2 regions of the Clostridium novyi NT genome follow, and region 2 is predicted to be linked to the other one. Evidence: riboswitches for the same ligand, from Rfam matches in the RefSeq annotation. Region 2 holds a riboswitch; the other holds the start of a gene.

Region 1 (8,358 bases), 370 kb from region 2:
TTTGTTCCAATTTTGATTAAAGTTAGGAAGTCTTTTATCTATAAGTCCCACCAATGTATCTAATATTTTGTCCGACTCTTGAGAGTTTAAAAAATAAAAATCCTTTCCTTTTTTATTTAGTATAGGCATTTCACCATTGTTTATTTTATGTGCATTAACTACAATCATGCTTTCCTCAGCCTGCCTAAATATATCTCTTAATCTAACTACATTTATACATTTACTCTCTATTAGATCACGAAGAACATTTCCAGGTCCAACTGACGGTAACTGATCTGCGTCTCCCACAATTATAAGTCTAGTTCCCATAGGTATAGCCTTTAGGAGATTATTCATAAGCAGTATATCTATCATTGAGGCTTCATCTACTATTACAACATCACATTGAAGTGGCGATTCTTCTGTTTTTAGAAATTCCATATTATCATCATCACTAAATCCAAGTTCTAATAATCTATGTATTGTTTTAGATTCTCTTCCTGTAGCTTCACTCATTCTTTTAGCTGCTCTTCCTGTTGGAGCTGCCATAAATACAGTCATAGAGGCATTTTCAAATATCTCTGTAATACATTTTATTATAGTGGTTTTTCCCGTACCAGGTCCCCCTGTTATTATCTCAATTCCACCTTCAAATGCACCCTTTATAGCTTGTATTTGAGTAGGCGCAAAGCTTATATTATTATCTTTTTCGAACTCTTGTATTTTATCATCTACATCTATATTTAACTTTCCATAATCACTTGTGCTTAAAGTCAATATTTTACTTGTAACAGACAATTCACAGTAATAATAAGGCATTGTAAATACATATTCTTCATTATTTATAGTCTCAATTTTTAATTTTCCATTTAATACTGTCTCTTGAATGTTATTCATAATTTCTTCTTCATTAACCCCAAGCACATCTACTGATTGCTTTAATAACTTTTCTAATGGCATACATGTATTTCCCATACCACAAAATTGATTTACTATGTACTTTATACCACATTGAATTCTAAAAGGTGAATTGGATTCAATCCCTAAGCTTCTGGCTATTTTATCTGCTGTCTTAAATCCTATTCCTGATATATCTTCCGTTAGTGTATAAGGATTTTGTTTCACAACTGCAATAGAATCATGACCATATTTTTTATGTATCTTTACACACTGCTTTGCTGTTACTCCATAAGTCTGTAAAAACACCATTATGTTTCTTACTTCTCTTTGTTTTGAGTATGATTTAGCTATGGTTTCAATCTTTTTTGTACCTATCCCATCAATCTCTTTAAGTTTTTCAATATCTTCATCTAATACATCTAGTGTTTTTTCTCCAAAATGTTCTACTATTTTTTTCGCAGTTACAGGTCCTATTCCTGATATAATACCTGAAGATAAGTATTTTTCTATTCCTTCTAAAGAATTTGGAACTATTTCTTCGCAAGATGTAACTTTAAATTGCTGTCCAAAGTGAGGATGATTAACCCACTGACCCTGTAATTTTAGATTTTGACCTTCCATTACATATGGTATACACCCTGTTATAGTTATTCTCTTTTTATTAGATTTTACATGAGCTACTACATAACCATTTTCTTCATTTTTAAATACTATACCTTCTACAGTTCCATTTAACTCAGTCATAGCAAACCCTCTCCTAAACTTAATTCATTTAAATTAATTATAAGATATAGCTATATTATTCTCAACTAATAAAAGACCAATACCTACTCGGCATTGGTCTTTCTATAATCATTTATATAATTAGATGTATTTTTTTATTTCGTCAACTTTATTTAATTGTTCCCATGGAAGTTCTACATCAGTTCTACCAAAGTGACCGTATGCAGCTGTTTGCCTGTATATTGGTCTCTTTAATTCTAAATCTCTAATAATTGCTCCTGGTCTTAAATCGAAAACTTTATTTACGATATCTACTATTTTGCTATCTTCAATTTTTTCTGTACCAAAAGTATTTACTAAAAGTGATACTGGACGAGCAACTCCTATAGCATAAGCAAGACCTATTTCGATCTTATCTGCAACACCTGCTGCAACTAAGTTTTTAGCAACCCATCTTGCTGCATAAGCTGCTGATCTATCAACCTTTGTTGGGTCTTTTCCAGAGAAAGCACCACCGCCGTGTCTTCCTGATCCGCCGTATGTATCAACTATTATTTTTCTTCCTGTAAGACCTGTATCTCCATGAGGTCCACCTATTACAAATCTTCCTGTTGGGTTAATGTAATATTTTGTTTCGTCATCTAACCATTCATTAGGTACAACAGTCTTTATTACATGTTCCATAATATCCTTTTGAATTTGTTCTTGAGTAACTTCTGGATCATGTTGTGTAGATACAACTACTGCATCTATTCTAACTGGTTTGTTATCTTCGTATTCAACTGTAACTTGAGTTTTACCATCTGGTCTTAAATATGCTAATGTACCATTCTTTCTAACTTCAGCTAATTTTCTTGAAAGTTTATGAGCCATGTTAATTGGTAGTGGCATATATTCTTTTGTTTCGTTTGTAGCAAAACCAAACATTATACCTTGGTCTCCAGCACCAATTGCTTCTACATCGTCTTTTTGTCCTTGTCTTGATTCTAAAGCTTCATCAACACCCATAGCTATATCTTGTGATTGTTCATCTATAGATGTTAATACAGAACAAGTTTCTGCATCAAAGCCATATTTTGCTCTTGTATATCCGATATCTGAAATAACTTCTCTTACAACTTTAGGAATATCAACATAACAATTAGTTGATATTTCTCCCATAACCATAACCATTCCTGTAGTTACTGCTGTTTCACAAGCAACTCTTCCATTTGGGTCATTTTTTAATATAGCATCTAATATAGCATCAGAAATTTGGTCGCACATTTTATCTGGATGTCCTTCTGTAACGGACTCCGAAGTAAATAATCTTCTCATTTATATATACCTCCCAAAAATAAAACCTCTTCTTAGAATTTAAAAGAAGAGGTTGTTTAATCACTTTAAATTCTTATCTTGCAGATTATACTGCAGGAATTAGCACCTTAGTATTTATTTATATACTGGTTGCCGGGCTTCATAGGGCCATTCCCTCCACCTCTCTTGATAAGATGTTACTTATCCAATATTGAATTTTCGAATTTAATATTAACATATACACATTACTATGTCAATAATAGTATACTGTTATTTGTAAGTTATAATAACAAACTAATACAAATTTATAATATATATTTTAATGCAAAATAAAATAAGAGACATATTAATGTCTCTTAGATGGTGGAGGAAGATGGATTCGAACCATCGAAGCGAAACGCAACAGATTTACAGTCTGCCCCCTTTGGCCACTCGGGAATTCCTCCATATTTAGTTTTGAAATATCTATGCCAACTGTTTTATAAATGGTGGGCACAACAGGGCTCGAACCTGTGACCCCCTGCTTGTAAGGCAGATGCTCTCCCAGCTGAGCTATGCGCCCATTTATAAATGGTGGAGGAAGATGGATTCGAACCATCGAAGCGAAACGCAACAGATTTACAGTCTGCCCCCTTTGGCCACTCGGGAATTCCTCCTTGTTGGTGCTGGCACCAGGACTTGAACCCGGAACCTACTGATTACAAGTCAGTTGCTCTACCAGTTGAGCCATGCCAGCTTACTTTATCTTTTGTTTTCTCGTTGACACTTCCCCGCGCCAACGAATATTAGTATACATTGATATTTAATTTATTTCAAACGTCATTTTTATCTATTTAAACAGATTTTCTTTTATTTTATTCATTTTTCACCATTATTCTCATTTTTACTCATGTATTTGATTTTAAATATTCATATTTTCCCCTCTTTATTTGTGTAGTTTACTATATTATAATAAGGTTCATAATTTCATTTAATTTGGAGGATACATATGCAAAAATTATTAAGCAGACTACGTAGAGCTGTAGTCGATTTTGATTTAATTCAAGCTGGTGACAAAATAGCTGTAGGTTTATCCGGTGGTAAGGATAGCATAACTTTATTATATTTACTTAACGCATACAAAAGATTTTCTCCAGAACCTTTTGAGCTAATAGCAATCACTTTAGATCCAGGTGCTGGGGCAGACTTTTCTGAAATGATAAGAATTTGTAAAGAATTAAATGTTCCATATTATTTATTTAAAACTAAAATCAAGGAAATAGTTTTTGATATAAGAAAAGAATCTAACCCTTGCTCTTTATGTGCAAATTTAAGAAGAGGTTCTCTAAATGATCATGCTAAAAAACTTGGCTGTAATAAAGTAGCTTTAGGACATCATAAAAATGACGCTATTGAAACTTTACTTATGTCCATGTTCTATGAAGGTCGTATAAATACATTTTCACCTGACACATATTTAAGCCGTACAGATCTTCATATAATAAGACCTATGATTTACATTGATGAACAAAACATAAAAACATTTATTAAGAACTCTAATATACCTATAGTTGAAAACCCTTGTCCTGCAAATGGGTTTACTAAAAGAGAATATATGAAGGATCTTACATATTCTCTTGAAAAAGATATACCAGGATTAAAAAATAATCTTCTTAATTCACTTTCAAATATAGAGCAACTTAATATATGGCATAAAAAAATTAAATAAATTTTTCTTTTACAATAAAAGGTTGATACAAATTCAACCTTTTTCTTTTTGACTTTCATAATGTTTAAAAGCCTTACATATAAATTATCAAGGAGGTGTGGCTTTTGAATAAAGTTCGAGTTCACTATGATGATAATTTATCTTATTATGAAATAGCCTATTTTTTTAAAGATTACATTAACGAAGATACTATTATTGTATGTATTGGTACAGATAGATGTATAGGGGATTGTCTAGGACCTTTAGTAGGTACTATGTTAACTCTTAAAAACTTTCCTCTAAAAGTGTACGGAACAATTTCTAATCCAATACATGCTTTAAACATAGATAAAAAATTAAAAGAAATAAAACATTTATATCCAAATTGCAATATAATAGGCATAGATGCTTGTTTAGGTAACGAAAAAAATATAGGAGAAATTCAAGCTAGAACATCCCCTATTCACCCTGGAAAAGGTGTTGGAAAATCACTTCCTAACGTAGGTAAAACCTCCATAATAGGTATTGTAGATTCTAGCGATTCTAATGAACTATTTACCAATAGAAATATAAGATTAGATCTTATTGTTAATATGTCAAAAGTTATTGTACATTCTTTAATACATGCATATTATCTTTATCAGCTAAAAAATAGATATAATGATTGAGTGGAATATAAAACGCCCTATAATAAAATTATAGGGCGTTTTATATTAAGTATAGATTAATCTATTAAGTTTATATCTCTTCCTTTATAAGATGCATCTATTTTATCTAAGAACTTTAGTACATTTCCAGTACCAAGTGCCACTGATGAAACAGATTCTTCTGCAACAGATACAGGAACTTTTGTTACTTGTTCAATTAATTTATCTAAACCATGTAATAAAGCTCCGCCACCAGTCATAACAATACCTTTATCAGCTATATCAGCTGCAAGTTCTGGTGGAGTTTTTTCTAGTACTGAGTGAGTGCATTCTGCAATAGCATTAACAGATTCACTTAGAGCTTCTCTCATCTCTTCTGATGTTATTGTTAAATTCTTAGGAAGACCAGTAACCAAATCTCTTCCCTTGATATCCATTGTTGCATTTTCTTCTCTCTTAAATGCAGTACCTATGTTTATTTTTAATTGTTCCGCTGTTCTTTCGCCTATCATAAGCTTGTGTTTTTTTCTTATGTATTTTATTATATCTTCATCAAAATTATCTCCGGCAATTTTAATTGAATTTCTAACAACCATACCGCCTAATGAGATTACCGCAATATCAGTAGTTCCTCCACCAATATCAATAACCATATTACCACTTGCCTTAGTTATATCAAGACCAGATCCAATAGCAGCCGCTAAAGGTTCTTCTATTAAGAACACTTTTTTAGCTCCAGCATTTACTGCTGCATCTTTTACAGCTCTTTTTTCCACCTCTGTAGCTTCACATGGAACACATATAACAACCCTTGGAGCTCCTACTTTTTTCTTTCCACATGCTTTTCTAATAAAATGTTTTAACATTCTTTCAGTTATATCATAATCAGATATAACTCCATCCTTCAAAGGACGAATAGCTACTATATTTCCTGGTGTTCTTCCTATCATTTGTCTTGCTTCTTCTCCAACTGCTAAAACCTTGTTTTTATTTCTATCAATAGCGACAACTGATGGTTCTTGTAATACAATTCCTTTTCCTTTAATATAAACTAGTACTGTGGCTGTACCTAAATCTATCCCCATATCTGTACTCATTCTGAAAAACATTCCAATTTTCACTCCTGCTCTTTGCTATATATTCTACTCTATGACATTATCTATACTTATTATATACGTTTATGTTGATTTATTCCATAGGATTACATAAAATTACTTATATTTCGCATAAAAACAGGATTTTTTTTAACCTTCTAATGTTTTATATTTCATTCTAGTGGCTTTTCCACCTCTTATATGTCTCTCTGATTTATTTAAATCTAACACATCCTTAGCCTCTTTGGCTACTTGTGGATTTATTTTAGGTAATCTTTCAGTCATATCTTTGTGTATCGTACTTTTACTTACGCCAAAAACTTTAGCTGTTTTCCTTATTGTAGCTTTAGATTCGATTATATACTTTGCGACTTCTAGCACTCTTTCTTCAATGTAATCTTTCAAAGTAATTGCTACCTCCTTAACCTTATATATTTATAAATATGCATTTATTTTCTTTTAAATTACTATGTCTACTTATTATTTAGCCATCTTCCGAATAGACTCGGAAAATGGCTTTTAAATGTGTACTTAAGATAAATTAATATTTTATATATTTTTCTGGATTTTCACTTGCAAATTGAGGATCTCCATCTGCTTTTTTAAGTATTTCAAGATGTAAGAAATCACTACCTACTTCTTGTGACATACCTCTTAAGGAAGTCTTTCCAATTGATCCTATTTCTTGTCCTTGTGTTACTTTGTCGCCTTTTTTAACCTTTAGTTTTTTATCTAAATTTCCATAGACACTAGTTTTTCCGCTTTCTGGGTGATAAATAACTACTGTTGTTCCAAAAGAACCATTGTTATCTACCTTTTTAACTTTTCCATCTGCAATAGCTTTTACAGCTGTACCTACTTTTGCATTTATGTTTATTCCAAAGTTTGGTCTATATGATTTTGAAGTTTCCCACCATACTGGTGTTTCTGAATATTTCATAGCAACCTTTCCTTCAACTGGTTTTATGAAATTAGTTTGTGATACTTTAGAAACTGAAACTTCTTTTTTTGAATTATTTGCAACATTTTTCTTTTGTTTTGAATTATTTTTTACCTCAACAGCGTTATCTATCTTTTTATCTTCTTGTAATAGAGCATCCTTTGTTTTTGAGTTCATCTTTTGATTTTGTTTTTGCTGTACATTATTAGTAGCTTCATTTTTGGCAACCTTTCTAGCTTCTTTAGTATTGCTTGCTGTTATTGCTGTAACTACAGCTAATACAGTTAAACAAACAAATAGAGCTATATAAAAGCCTTGTTTCTTTAAAAAATTAGTAAAACTTTTTTTATTATCCTTGTTTTCCATAAAAACACCTCCTTTTTGTAGTTTGTCCGTTAGCAAATAAAAAATACATTTTTTTATTAAAAATTTTTCCTCTTTTTCCATTACTTTTAGACATATTTCGATTTTATGTATATAAAAAAGGTTATTAGTAATGATTCTTACCAATAACCCAAAACTTATCCAACCTATATACTATTTATTTTTTAACATTTAATTTTATTACATCAGTCCCTTTGTAATAATGCTTTAAAATCTCATTATAGTCATATCCCTTGTTTGCCATAGCTTTACTGCCCCATTGACTCATTCCAACCCCATGTCCATATCCTCTACAAGTTATAATCATATTATTATTTTTAAATGCTATATCAAAATTAGATGAATTTAATCCCATAATACTTCTAAACTTACTTCCACTTATAGTTTTTTCCCCAATCTTAATCTTCATTACAGTTCCTGCTTTACTTTTTTCTAATATGCTTATTTGATTTTTTAATTTTTTTGATTTTACATTACAACTTGAATTCCAACTATTTAATTTATCAGCTGCATAATCACAATTAACTGTTTTACTTGAAATATATTTATGTGCTTTTTCCTCTCCAGGACTATCAACACTTTTTAAATATGGTATTTCTTTATTAAATACATTTACTGCATCTTCTGTTTTACCACCACTTGTAGAAAAGTAATAGGGACTCATGACCAATTCTCCATCATAAGATAAAACTTCACCCTCTGTTTCTT
Region 2 (8,358 bases):
AATATCACTTTTTATTATTACATAATCTCATATCCTGGTGCAAAATTTAGAATATTTTGGATTTTTACATTGCGAAATATCAGAGTATAACTTTCTCAATTTTTCTGTTACATTTCCCGCATTTCCATTACCTATAATTCTATCATCCACCTCAATAATTGGAGCTACCCCCATTGCTGTTCCACAAAAGAATAACTCTTCTGCTGAATAAAGTTCTGTTCTTGTTATACTTCTTTCAACAACATCAAGGCCAAGTTCTTCTCTGGCAAGTATCATTATAGTATCTCTAGTTATTCCTTCTAATATATTATCTGAAGGTGGCGGTGTTACTAATTGCCCTTTTCTAACCATGAAGATATTTTCAGCTGTTCCTTCTGATACATGTCCATTTCTTGTTAAGAATATAGCTTCATCATATCCTTTTCTTAGAACTTCTAGTGAAGCAAGTCCAGAATTTAAATATGCTGCTGTAGCTTTTGTTCTCGGTGGTAACATGTTGTCTTCAACTCTCATCCAAGACGTAACTGCAGCTTTAAGCTCCTTCTTATCTGTGTATCCTCCCATAGGATTACAATAAATTAAAAAACGATCATCATTGTCCATTAATGTTGTTGCTATAGATTCTCCGGCTTTATATGCTACGGGTCTTATGTAAGTTGTGGTTTTTAGATTATTTTTTCTAAGCAATTCCACAGTTATATCCATAAGTTCTTCTACAGTATAAGGTATTTTTATGTTCAAGGTTTTACAAGATTGAAGCAATCTTTCATAATGTTCCTTCATTCTAAATACATAAAGTTCATTATTTTCCTCATTTAAATAAGCTCTGATCCCTTCAAAACATCCAAGTCCATAATTAAAAGCTTTAGATCTTATACCTATACTTACTGTATCCTCCTTAACAATATCGCCCTGATAGAATACATACGAATCCCTCATCGCTTATCCTCCTTATAACAATTGATGTCTTAAAATTCTACAAATTAAAATTTACAGAATTTTTTTAATTATAGCATTACAGCTTTTTCATGTCAATTTTATGCTAATATTGAAAAAACTGTCGAATTTACTTCGACAGTTTTTTTGTATAATGTTAAATTAAAATGATGGAATTATTGCTCCTTTATATTCCTCTTCTATAAATTTCTTTATTTCTTCAGAATTTACAGCTTCCTTTAACGCTTTTATATAATCCTTATCTTTGTTATCCTCTTTTACAGCAATAATATTAGCATAAGGAGAATCTTTATCTTCTTGTGCAAGAGCATCCTTTAGAGGATCTAATCCACCTGGTAATGCATAGTTAGTATTTATTACAGATGCATCTACATCAGATAATGTTCTTGGAAGTTGTGCTGCTTCTATTTCTTGTATCTTTATGTTTTTAGGATTTTCAGTAATATCAAGTTTAGTAATAAGTTCTCCTTCTTTAAACTTTAATAATCCTTGTTTTTCTAATAATCTTAAAGCTCTTGATTCATTAGTTGGATCATTGGGAACTGAAATTGTAGCACCATTTTTTATTTCTTTAACATCCTTCACTTTCTTAGAATAGATACCCATAGGCTCTAAATGTATTTTTGCTACAGATGTTAAATGAGTTCCCTTTTCCTTATTGAATTGTTCTAAATAAGGAAGATGTTGATAGAAGTTTGCATCTATTTCCCCTTCTTCAAGAGCAGTATTTGGTATTACATAGTCTGTAAATTCTTTGATTTCTAATTTATATCCCTTTTTCTCTAAAATAGGTTTTACCTTTTCTAATATTTCTTTATGTGGCTTTGGAGATGCCCCTACAACTATTGTAGTCTTTTTGCCATTATTCTCAGCTGATTTTTTATCTCCACAACCAACTAATGAAACTGCCCCTAAAATTACTGTACTTGCAAGTAATACTGATAATATTCTTCTTTTCATATTTATTTACCCCCTAAATATTGTTTATATATTAAATTTATTTTGTTACTCTCTTATATATAAATGTTCCTATACTTTGTAGCGCTTGAACTAAAACTATTAAAACTATTACTGTAACTATCAAAACATCATTTTTAAAAGCATAATATCCATAGTTCATAGCTACAGCACCAAGTCCACCTGCGCCAATTACACCTGCCATAGCAGAGAAACCAACCATACTTATAAGTGTTAATGTCATTCCAGATACAATTGATGGTAACGCTTCTTTTAACATTACTTTAAATACTATTTGAAATGTACTAGCTCCAAAAGACTTTGCAGCTTCAACAACTCCCTTGTCTACTTCTTTAAGTGATGACTCTATAATTCTTGTTACAAATGGCGCACATCCTATAGTTAGTGGCACAATAGCTGCTGTTGTTCCTGTTGATTTTCCAACTATAAATCTAGTTAAAGGTATCAACACTATCATTAAAATTATAAAAGGAAAAGACCTTAATACATTTACAATAACATCTAAAACTTTGTATACAGCTTCATTAGGTTTAAGTCCATCTTTATATGTAATAATCATGATAATTGCTGGTATAAATCCTACTACTATAGCTAAAGCCGTAGATATTAAAACCATATATAATGTTTCTAAAAGTGCTGGTAATAATATATCTGACATTATAACACCTCCCAATGAATGTCTTGATTTCCAAGGTAATTAAACACCTGATCTCTTTGTTCTTCTTTAATATTTATAACCAAGCTTCCTAAAACTCCTTTATTAAACTTTTCAAGTTTTCCCCAAACAATTGAAAAATCCATTTGAAGTTCTCTTGCCATGGATGTAATTATTGAGTTTTGACTTAATTCTTTTGGAAAAAATATCTTTATATTTATTCCTTCCTCCGGAAGTACTTCTTCCTCTCCTAAAAGCTTTTTCATTTGCTTTGTTGGGTTTAAGAATAGCTTATCCACATCCCCTGATTGTACTAATTTTCCTTTTTCCATTACTGCAACCTTAGTACAAACTTCCTTTATAACTTCCATTTGGTGAGTTACTATTACAATAGTAATCCCAAGTTTTTTATTTATTTCTTTTAGAAGCTCTAATATAGACTTTGTTGTTTTAGGATCTAATGCTGATGTAGCCTCATCACAAAGGAGAATTTTAGGATTCAAAGTTAATGCTCTTGCAATGGCAACCCTTTGTTTTTGTCCACCACTTAATTCCTTTGGCATACTATTAGCTTTATCATAAAGTCCAACTAATTCTAAAAGTTCTTTTACTCTTTTATTTATATCTTCTTTTTTATATCCCCAAGTTTCCATAGGAAGGGCTACATTCTTCCAAACATTTTTTCTGCTTAATAAGCTAAAGTTTTGAAATACCATTCCTATATTTTTTCTAAACTCCCTAAGTTCTTTTTCATTTAAGCTTTTTACTTCTTTTTCATCCACTATAACATTTCCAAAATTATATATTTCAAGACCATTTATACATCTTAGAAGTGTAGATTTTCCAGCCCCACTGTAACCCACTATTCCATATATTTCTCCCTGTTGTATATGAAGATTTATATCATCTAAAACTTTAATATCTCCAAAATATTTCTCCAAACTTTTTATTTCTATCATTTGAACACCCCCTAATTTATTTAAAAAATAAAGACCTAAGGATATCCTTAGGTCATATAAATTTCCTACTTATCCTCATCTTTCAGTTTACACTGCAGGATTTAGCACCATTGTACACTAAAAATGTATACTGGTTGCCGGGTTTCATAGGGCCAGTCCCTCCACCTCTCTTGATAAGACTTATTAATTTTTTTAATTTTCTCTTTAAACTGTTATTTATTATAATATTTTATGCCTCTTTTGTCAATAGCCTTAATTTTTAAAAATATCTATAAATTATTCAAATGCCTCATAAATAGACTTTATAGCTGTTTCAAAATCTTTTGCATCTACACCAATTATAATATTTATTTCACTAGAACCTTGGTCTATCATTCCTATATTTACATGACTTTTAGCAAGAGCTGAGAATATTTTTTCAGATGTACCTACTGCTTTTGCCATGCCCATTCCAACTGTGGCGATTAGGGCCATGTTAGGTATTACATGTATAGAATCTGGATTGCATTGTCTTTTTATTTCTTCTAGTAACTTATCTAACTTATTATCAAGTTGTGCATCATCTATTACAATAGATATTGTATCTATTCCAGATGGCATATGTTCAAAAGAAATACCATATGTTTCCAATGCAGAAAGTAATCTTCTACCAAATCCAATTTCAGCATTCATATAAGTTTTTTGTATAACAATTGTTGTAAAATCTTTTCTGCCTGCAATACCAGTAATTCTTCCTCCACCATTTTTATAGTTTACTTCATTTACTATTAAAGTTCCCTTGTCTTGTGGTCTATTTGTATTTTTTATGTTTATAGGTATATTTCCTTCTTTAGCTGGGAATATAGCTTCTTCATGCAATACGGATGCTCCCATATACGCAAGTTCTCTAAGCTCTTTATATGTAATTTTTTCAATAGGCTTAGGATTATCCACAACTCTTGGATCTGCCATTAAAAATCCTGAAACATCAGTCCAGTTTTCATATAACTTAGCTTTAACATCCTTTGCTACTATAGCTCCTGTAATGTCTGATCCACCTCTTGAAAAAGTTTTTATATCTCCATTTGGCATAGCCCCATAAAATCCTGGTATAACAGCTCTTTCAATATTCTTTAAATTGTTTGAAATTAATTCCTTAGTTTTATCAGAATCAAAACATCCATATTTATCAAATGCAATGATTTCAGCTGCATCTACAAATTCATACCCTAAAAAATTAGCAAGTATTATACCATTTAAATATTCGCCTCTACTTACTGTATAATCAACACTTACCCCTTGTGAGATTATCTTTTTCATATTTACTAAGTGAAAATTTATATCTATTGATAAGCCTAACTCCTTTACTATTTCTTTATATCTTTCTTCAATAATTTTAAAGACATCATCAAAAGAAATTCTATTCTCAACGTGAGCATGACATAAATATAAAAGATCTGTTATTTTATAATCATTGTCATCTCTTTTTCCAGGTGCTGAAGGAACTACATACTTTCTGTTACTATCCTCCATAACAATTTTCTTAACCTTTCTAAATTGTTCTGCACTGGCTAATGAACTGCCCCCAAACTTAGCTACTATAATATCATTCATATTTTAACACCCCAATTTAATTTATTCATTAATAGCATATATTCATAATATCTTATCACAAATTGAGATTTTTTCAATATTTTTTTGTAAATTATCATAAAAATACAATATTTCGAAGAAAAAACTGTAATATTAATACTTTATATTAATATTACAGTTTGTTTAAAAACTTTAATTATTGACTTTTAATTTTTAGAAATTATTCAGTTAATATTTCTACACCATCTTCTGTTACTAAAATAGTATGTTCCCATTGCGCTGTTAATTTGCCATCTTCTGTAACAGCTGTCCATTCATCCTCTAAAACTTTACATTTCCAAGTTCCCTCATTTATCATAGGTTCAATTGTAAATGTCATTCCTGGAACTAATACCATTCCAGTATCCTTCATACCGCAGTGATCTATAAAAGGTTCTTCATGGAAATCCACTCCAACACCATGACCACCAAATTCACGAACTACTGAATATCCTCTTTCCTTAGCTAACTTTTCAATTGCATATCCAATATCTCCAGTACAAGAATATGGTTTAACCTGTTTAATTCCTATATCTAAACATTCTTTAGCAGTTTCAACTAGTTTTACGGCTTCACTTGATGCATCACCAATTATAAACATTCTACTAGCATCTCCATAATAACCATTTAATCTACTAGTTACATCTACATTTACTATATCTCCATTTTTTAAAGGTCTGTCACTAGGTATACCATGGCATACTACTTCATTTATTGATATACACACACTTTTAGGATATCCCATATAGTTAAGTGGAGCTGGTTCTGCTCCAAGTTCTAGTGTATACTCATGAACCCATGTATTGATTTCATCTGTAGTTACACCTTCTTTTATTCTTTCTGCTACCATATCTAAAACCTTTTTAGTAACCTGACAACTCTTTCTAATACCTTCTATTTGTTCTTGAGTTTTTATAAGGTTTCTTGGAGGGGCTATAAGTCCTTTAAGTTCTAAATCACTTAATTTTTCATCCATAGACAGATGACAGTTTTTGTATTTTTTTCCACTTCCGCACCAGCACTTATCATTTCTTGATAATTTAGTCATTTATTCACCTTCTATAATATTTTAATTTGTTTTAATATAATTATATCACTTTATTCATATTTAACAATTTTATAGAAGTTTTTATCTAAGCATACCTCTTCCAACTCTTCTTAATTTTACTTTAACATTTACATTTATTTCAGATTCACATACAACTTTGTTCCAATCTATATCTGTTTTTCTTCCATACTTTGCCGCTGCAACTTTTCCAAGTTCCAAGCAATCAACTTTAATCTCTTGTTTCATTTTAGTGATAAATTTTTCAGAGGCTCTTTTTACTACTTCTTCTGCATCTTTCTCTATCTTTTTTGTGATATTTGGATTGTTTGTTACTCCCTTATATATTTCATTTTCTATAATGTCACTTTCTAAAAGTATATTTATATCAAATTTATATTTATCTCCTTCTTTTTTACAAGTTACTTTTTTCCTACTTATGCCATCAAGATTAGTATTGTGACCATCTTTATCTTCTATATGTACAATTCCTGATACCCTATTTTCTCGCAGTAAATTAATAACTTGTGCTTCTCCAATACTTACAACATATTCAAGCTTATCTTTGTTAAAGATTGCTACACCTGTCATTTGAAATATGCCATCCTTAATTTCTATATAAGGTAGTATTACATTTCTCCCTTCTCCCACTAGCCTTGTATAAATATCTATCATCTTATAATTATCTGAAAAAAAATTATAATTTACAGAGCTATCAATCATTCCTCGTATATAATCCGCGGCACTGTTATATCCTCTTACTTTAAAATTTAAAGCATCTTCGGTGTCTCCATTAAAAATAGCAACACGTGCTGTATCATTTGCATATGTATTATTAAATAAAGTATTTGCTATTGGATAAATAGATTTTTCTGCAACTTCTTTATTTATAAGTAATACTTTTTCACTTCCTAATATAAATTTTTTGTTAGACTTTGTTTGCCTATCTTCCCTAGTATTTGTTATACTCTCTGCATCTCCACCAATAACTATTGTATCAAGTTGTTGATTTCCAGTTAAAAATTGATATACAGCTATAGATACACTATATATTGGATTTTTTGTACTCCCACCTTTCAAATCATATCCTATTGCTATTGGAATATCTAGATTTTCTATAGCTACAAATTTATTTATATTAGTGACATATGAAATAATAAAAATCAAAAATCCTATGACTAAATAAACTTTCTTTATTAAGGAATATTTCATAATAATCAAGTCCTTTTGTTCTCTACTTTTTTATGAGTATTTAGCTTTTGTTTTTCTTTCATATATGTTATTGCAAAAATTACAGTTAAATACACTACATTAAATATTACAGTAGAATTTATTATTAAATTTCCTATATACCTTCTAGTTATTTCATTTTTATAAAGCATCGCAATAATTATTGTAATAGGAAATAAACCTACAGCCACTACTTTATTTTCTATTCCCAAATTAGATTTTATTCCAAGACATACATAATAATAATAGTTTGACGCAGTTTTTATCATTACTATGGACCACAAAGATACAAAAACAAATCTAAAATTATTTATTACTGGTACAACTATACTTTCAGTAACTAAGGTAAATGGCCATGAAGCTTTTGGCACTAATTCAGGTCCTAGATAGTATATACTTATAAATACTATCCAAGTGTATATTATCATTAATGTAAATATAGCTTTAAATATAGGCTTTTGTGGTGATTTTTTATTTTTGAAATACGGATGAATCAAAACCAAAAATTCTATTCCTGAATACTGAAATATAGTTAAAAATGTGGATTTAACTATATTTTTTACACTTGATTGAAAAACAGGCTGAAGATTTAATATACTACCACTTTTTAATGCTCCTATTGAAATAACTATAGGTATTATGAATATAATAATTATTAGTTTAGACATCCTCGCAATATTTTTTATTCCCGATAAGGAACAATACCATGCAACTGCAACTATGCAAATGATTATATTAATTCTAGGTAAAAATGTTACAGCATATACCCTTAATACATTTGTAAATCCTGATGTAATACTTGGTATTAACATAATAAATTCCATCATATAAATTAACCCTAGTATGGTTCCAAACACATTTCCAAAATATTTTTTCCCTATGGAGATAATATTATCATTAGGAAATTTTTTCATTATATAAAC

The links. A riboswitch is a leader RNA that binds a small molecule or an ion and turns the genes downstream of it on or off. The one in region 2 is predicted to bind S-adenosylmethionine.
Region 1: linked by a shared signal. The riboswitch ahead of metK (methionine adenosyltransferase) and the one ahead of NT01CX_RS08605 (methionine ABC transporter ATP-binding protein) in region 2 are both predicted to bind S-adenosylmethionine.

What each region holds. Positions count from the first base shown of each region.
Region 1 is NC_008593.1:2,202,447-2,210,804, forward strand. Features, by position in the region: gene NT01CX_RS10205 (SF1B family DNA helicase RecD2) at 1-1,623, opposite strand, end outside; gene metK (methionine adenosyltransferase) at 1,744-2,919, opposite strand; SAM riboswitch class I at 2,990-3,094, opposite strand; tRNA gene NT01CX_RS10215 (tRNA-Tyr) at 3,260-3,344, opposite strand; tRNA gene NT01CX_RS10220 (tRNA-Val) at 3,385-3,460, opposite strand; tRNA gene NT01CX_RS10225 (tRNA-Tyr) at 3,470-3,554, opposite strand; tRNA gene NT01CX_RS10230 (tRNA-Thr) at 3,559-3,634, opposite strand; gene NT01CX_RS10235 (tRNA 2-thiocytidine(32) synthetase TtcA) at 3,887-4,606, shown strand; gene yyaC (spore protease YyaC) at 4,711-5,253, shown strand; gene NT01CX_RS10245 (rod shape-determining protein) at 5,310-6,341, opposite strand; gene spoIIID (sporulation transcriptional regulator SpoIIID) at 6,477-6,731, opposite strand; gene NT01CX_RS10255 (M23 family metallopeptidase) at 6,868-7,632, opposite strand; gene spoIID (stage II sporulation protein D) at 7,808-8,358, opposite strand, start outside.
Region 2 is NC_008593.1:1,835,593-1,843,950, forward strand. Features, by position in the region: gene NT01CX_RS08590 (branched-chain amino acid transaminase) at 28-939, opposite strand; gene NT01CX_RS08595 (MetQ/NlpA family ABC transporter substrate-binding protein) at 1,099-1,917, opposite strand; gene NT01CX_RS08600 (methionine ABC transporter permease) at 1,955-2,593, opposite strand; gene NT01CX_RS08605 (methionine ABC transporter ATP-binding protein) at 2,593-3,549, opposite strand; SAM riboswitch class I at 3,622-3,729, opposite strand; gene NT01CX_RS08610 (aspartate kinase) at 3,826-5,142, opposite strand; gene NT01CX_RS08615 (methionyl aminopeptidase) at 5,342-6,208, opposite strand; gene NT01CX_RS08620 (Ger(x)C family spore germination C-terminal domain-containing protein) at 6,290-7,417, opposite strand; gene NT01CX_RS08625 (GerAB/ArcD/ProY family transporter) at 7,423-8,358, opposite strand, start outside.